2 regions of the Tetragenococcus halophilus genome follow, and region 2 is predicted to be linked to the other one. Evidence: a T-box and tRNA genes for the amino acid it is inferred to sense, from the RefSeq annotation. Region 2 holds a T-box; the other holds one or more tRNA genes.
What was found. The T-box of region 2 lies ahead of pheS (phenylalanine--tRNA ligase subunit alpha). A T-box ahead of a tRNA ligase gene usually reads a tRNA of that ligase, here a tRNA-Phe.
Positions count from the first base shown of each region.

Region 1: it encodes a tRNA-Phe, which carries the amino acid that the T-box ahead of pheS (phenylalanine--tRNA ligase subunit alpha) is inferred to sense. The anticodon was not compared.

Region 1 covers NZ_CP012047.1:2,264,924-2,267,361, forward strand. The annotation lists gene metK (methionine adenosyltransferase) at 1-839, opposite strand, end outside; SMK box riboswitch at 837-924, opposite strand; tRNA gene AC806_RS10870 (tRNA-Glu) at 1,048-1,119, opposite strand; tRNA gene AC806_RS10875 (tRNA-Ser) at 1,127-1,214, opposite strand; tRNA gene AC806_RS10880 (tRNA-Ile) at 1,239-1,312, opposite strand; tRNA gene AC806_RS10885 (tRNA-Gly) at 1,332-1,402, opposite strand; tRNA gene AC806_RS10890 (tRNA-Phe) at 1,415-1,487, opposite strand; tRNA gene AC806_RS10895 (tRNA-Asp) at 1,492-1,565, opposite strand; tRNA gene AC806_RS10900 (tRNA-Met) at 1,609-1,682, opposite strand; tRNA gene AC806_RS10905 (tRNA-Ser) at 1,730-1,819, opposite strand; tRNA gene AC806_RS10910 (tRNA-Glu) at 1,836-1,907, opposite strand; tRNA gene AC806_RS10915 (tRNA-Ile) at 1,921-1,994, opposite strand; tRNA gene AC806_RS10920 (tRNA-Gly) at 2,012-2,082, opposite strand; tRNA gene AC806_RS10925 (tRNA-Asp) at 2,087-2,160, opposite strand; tRNA gene AC806_RS10930 (tRNA-Met) at 2,201-2,274, opposite strand; tRNA gene AC806_RS10935 (tRNA-Ser) at 2,322-2,411, opposite strand.
Region 2 covers NZ_CP012047.1:1,025,431-1,027,868, reverse strand. The annotation lists gene pheT (phenylalanine--tRNA ligase subunit beta) at 1-264, opposite strand, end outside; gene pheS (phenylalanine--tRNA ligase subunit alpha) at 269-1,312, opposite strand; T-box leader at 1,356-1,560, opposite strand; gene AC806_RS04825 (winged helix-turn-helix transcriptional regulator) at 1,603-1,947, opposite strand; gene addA (helicase-exonuclease AddAB subunit AddA) at 2,011-2,438, opposite strand, start outside.

The DNA.
Region 1 (2,438 bases), 1.1 Mb from region 2:
GTAGCATCTTTACCGGAAAATGCACCGCCACCATGACGCGCATAGCCACCATAAGTGTCTACAATAATTTTTCTTCCGGTCAAACCAGCGTCACCCTGTGGTCCACCAATGACAAAACGACCGGTAGGGTTAATGAAATACTTCGTTTGTTCGTCTAAAAGTTCATTAGGAACGACTTCTTTAATGACTTTTTCAATCATATCACGTCTAATTGTTTCATTTGCAACTTCGTCATCATGTTGTGTACTAATAATAATCGTATCTACTCTTTTGGGTTGATCATTTTCATCATATTCCACAGTAACTTGTGATTTTGCATCCGGACGTAAGTAGCTAATTTCTGCTTTTTTTCTTAATTTTGCTAAATGAGCGACGATTTTATGACTTAATGAAATAGGTAAAGGCATCAACTCGTCAGTTTCGTTAGTCGCAAAGCCAAACATTAAGCCCTGGTCACCAGCTCCGATTGCATTAATACGTTTTTCTCTATCTTCTCTTGCTTCTAAAGATGTATCCACACCTTGTGCGATATCTTGTGATTGTTCATCAATTGCAACTAAGACCGCTACATTATCGCCATCAAAGCCATATTCTGGACGATTATAACCAATATCTTTGATTGTTTGACGTACAACCTTTTGCATATCAACATATGCCGATGTAGAAACTTCCCCAAAGACCAATACCAAACCTGTTGTAACAGATGTTTCACAAGCAACGCGTGCCATTGGATCCTGCGCTAAAAGTGCATCTAAAATAGCATCACTGATCTGATCAGCAATCTTGTCTGGATGTCCTTCTGAAACAGATTCAGAAGTAAACAAACGCCTTTCTTTCACGATGATTCCCCCTAAAATAATTTTTCGGTTACAAGGCATCTTCACTTGATTTTCAAATGAATCCTTTCGGGAACTTGCAACGGTCTGATTCTAATAGATAATAAGAACGATCTATCCTCACTTTTTGCCAAAATGAGTTGAAACCGAAACTGTCAGCAAAAGTCCTCAAATTAACTTAAAAAAAAGCATCCATTACTGAATGCTTCGATGATCCGTACGGGATTCGAACCCGTGTTACCGCCGTGAAAGGGCGGTGTCTTAACCTCTTGACCAACGGATCGCTGATACGGAGAAGGAGGGATTCGAACCCTCGCGTCGCGTAAACGACCTACACCCTTAGCAGGGGCGCCTCTTCAGCCACTTGAGTACTTCCCCAAAACCAAAAAATATTGATTTTCATGGGCCTAAATGGACTCGAACCATCGACCTCACGCTTATCAGGCGTGCGCTCTAACCAACTGAGCTATAGGCCCTTATTATAACTACAACAAAAGCGGGTGACGAGAATCGAACTCGCGACAACAGCTTGGAAGGCTGTGGTTTTACCACTAAACTACACCCGCCTTATATATTGATGGATCGAGACAGAATCGAACTGCCGACACACGGAGCTTCAATCCGTTGCTCTACCGACTGAGCTATCGATCCAAAACGGTCTGGACGGGACTCGAACCCGCGACCTCCTGCGTGACAGGCAGGCATTCTAACCAGCTGAACTACCAGACCCGCTTTGTTGTAAATATAATAAGTACTTGCATACAAAGTACAATTGCGGGAGCAAGATTTGAACTTGCGACCTTCGGGTTATGAGCCCGACGAGCTACCAGACTGCTCCATCCCGCGATAATAAAACTAAATATTATTATAATATTTGTAAATAATTTTAGCAAAGGAGGATAAGGGATTCGAACCCTTGCACGGTTTTACCCGCCTGACGGTTTTCAAGACCGTTCCCTTCAGCCGGACTTGGGTAATCCTCCATAACCCCAAGACGCATGGTCCGTACGGGATTCGAACCCGTGATACCGCCGTGAAAGGGCGGTGTCTTAACCTCTTGACCAACGGACCTTTATTTAATAAATGGGCCTAAATGGACTCGAACCATCGACCTCACGCTTATCAGGCGTGCGCTCTAACCAACTGAGCTATAGGCCCAAGCAATAAACACAACAAGCGGGTGACGAGAATCGAACTCGCGACAACAGCTTGGAAGGCTGTGGTTTTACCACTAAACTACACCCGCATGACGGTCTGGACGGGACTCGAACCCGCGACCTCCTGCGTGACAGGCAGGCATTCTAACCAGCTGAACTACCAGACCAATTTTTGTTGTATCTTCAATACTTGAAAAACAAGTATAATTGCGGGAGCAAGATTTGAACTTGCGACCTTCGGGTTATGAGCCCGACGAGCTACCAGACTGCTCCATCCCGCGATAATAAAACTAAATATTATTATAATATCTATAAATAATTTTAGCAAAGGAGGATAAGGGATTCGAACCCTTGCACGGTTTTACCCGCCTGACGGTTTTCAAGACCGTTCCCTTCAGCCGGACTTGGGTAATCCTCCATCAAATAAATAAAATGATAATGACGC
Region 2 (2,438 bases):
ACCTGCTTTGATATTAGGTGCGCCACAAATAATTTGTAGCACTTCATCTTCTCCTACATCCACTTGGCAAATGGAAAGATGATCAGAATCCGGATGAGGTTTACAAGATTCAACATAACCTACAACGAGCTTTTTTAATCCTTCATATGGATAAGAAAGCCCTTCTACTTCAATACCGGTTAACGACATTTTATCGGCTAAAGTTTGGGGCGTGACATGAGACACATCTACCAATTCATTTAACCACTTATATGAAACTAACATTTACTTATTCCCCCTTGAACTGATCAATAAAACGAGTATCGTTTAAATAAAAGCTGCGAATATCTTCTACGCCGTAACGCAACATAGCGATCCGGTCAGGACCCAAACCAAAAGCAAAACCGCTATATTCTTTGGGATCAATCCCAGACATCTCTAAGACATCAGGGTGAACCATACCGGATCCTAAAATCTCGATCCAACCTGAATGTTTACAGACACTACATCCTTTACCTCCACATTTGAAACAAGAAACATCTGCTTCAACAGAAGGTTCCGTAAAAGGAAAGTAACTAGGGCGTAAGCGAACTTCGCGATCTTCACCAAACATTTTTTTCATCAGTTCTTCTAGTGTCCCTTTTAAATCTCCCATTGTTATATGCTTGTCAACAACAAGTCCTTCGATTTGATGAAATTGATGACTATGTGTAGCATCATCTGTATCTCGACGAAACACCTTGCCCGGAGAGATCATCCGTAGTGGCCCTTTAGAAAAATCATGTTTTTCCATCGTTCTAGCTTGTACAGGAGAAGTATGCGTGCGTATCAATAATTCATCTGAAATATAGAAGGTGTCTTGCATATCTCGAGCTGGATGATTTTTAGGAATATTCATCCGCTCAAAATTATAATGATCTTGCTCAACCTCTGGCCCTTCAATAATTTGATAACCCATACCTACAAAAATATCTTCAATTTCTTCTACAATTTTAGTCAAAATATGTCTGGTACCTTGTGGGATCTGTTTACCAGGTAAAGTAACATCAATACTTTCCTCTGCCAAGGCTTGATTTAACGCTTCTTCTTCCAACTTAGCTCTTTTTTTTTCAATTTGTTGTGTTAAATGATCCCTTACCTGATTCGCAAAACTTCCCACCTTAGGTCGGTCCTCAGGTGCTAAATCTTTCATACCGCGCAATACTTCAGTAATAGGGCCCTTTTTACCCAGTGTTTTTACTCGAATGTTATTAAGAGAATCCAAATCTGAGGTATTACTGATCTTTTCCATTGTTTCTTCCTCTAAATTTTCTAACTGTTCTTCTAAAGTCATTTATTTCCCTCCTTATTTTTAAACAAAAAAAGACCTCATTCCATAAAGGAACGAGGTTTCGTGTTACCATCCTAATTCGCGACAATCATCGCGCACTTAATCAATTAACGGTAGTCATTACCGGCTTTATATAAAAGCAAGCTACAGAAGTGAACTTCATTTTTCGAAACCAGCAATTGCTTTCAGTCTATGGCAATTTTCCCTGTTACTGTTTCAACCAAACTACTCTTTTCTATTAACGCTTTTTATTATCTAATTATTTGTTAGTCTACTAAATAATAAAGAAGAAATCAATAACTGTTTGTTGGATTTTTGAAATTACATTCTTTCTCGCTTACCCAATCTTGGCTCCAATTTCTCACCGAATCTAGCACGTCTTCAAGACCTACGCCCTTATCAGTTAATTGGTACAGTCCATCTGACTTACTAACGATTCCTTCATTTTCTAATTCTTTCAAACGTTCTGTTAACACACGATCACTTAACATAGGAATTTTATGTGCCATATCAACAAAACGTTGTGATTTTTCTTGAAGTAATACATCTATAATCAGACCATTCCACTTTTTCCCCAAAATAGAAAAAGCTTTTTCAAATTTAGGGCAAAGTGTATAAGTTGTTTCTCTTGTTTCCATCATGAGCCCTCACCTCTTTTTGAGATTATAACATAATTATTCGATTTCTTCCCAAAAATTGCTTCACTCAGTAAATAACTCAATATTTTCTTTACTATTTAAAAGAACTAAAAAAGTATGCTGCACAGGTTTATTTAGTGCCTGTTCCAAAGCTTGTCGATATAAGCGTAATTGCCCTTGATACTTAGCAATGAACTGTTGTCTACTTATTTCATTATACACAGCATCTGTTTTGAAGTCATATAAAATAACGTGATCCTCATATTCGATAAAGCCGTCGACAATACCGTGTATTAATAATTCAGCATCCGCTTCATGAAAGTCTAAAAATACATCTCGAGCATCTTTTAGCATAGAAAATGGTTGTTCACGATGGACAAGTTGTGGTTTTTTTAAAATTTCTTTGCCTAGTTCCGTTTGGAAAAACCACAGAATAGCAGTTAAATCAATTTTTTCAGCAACTTGTTTTTCGATTTGATGGTTATTGACTA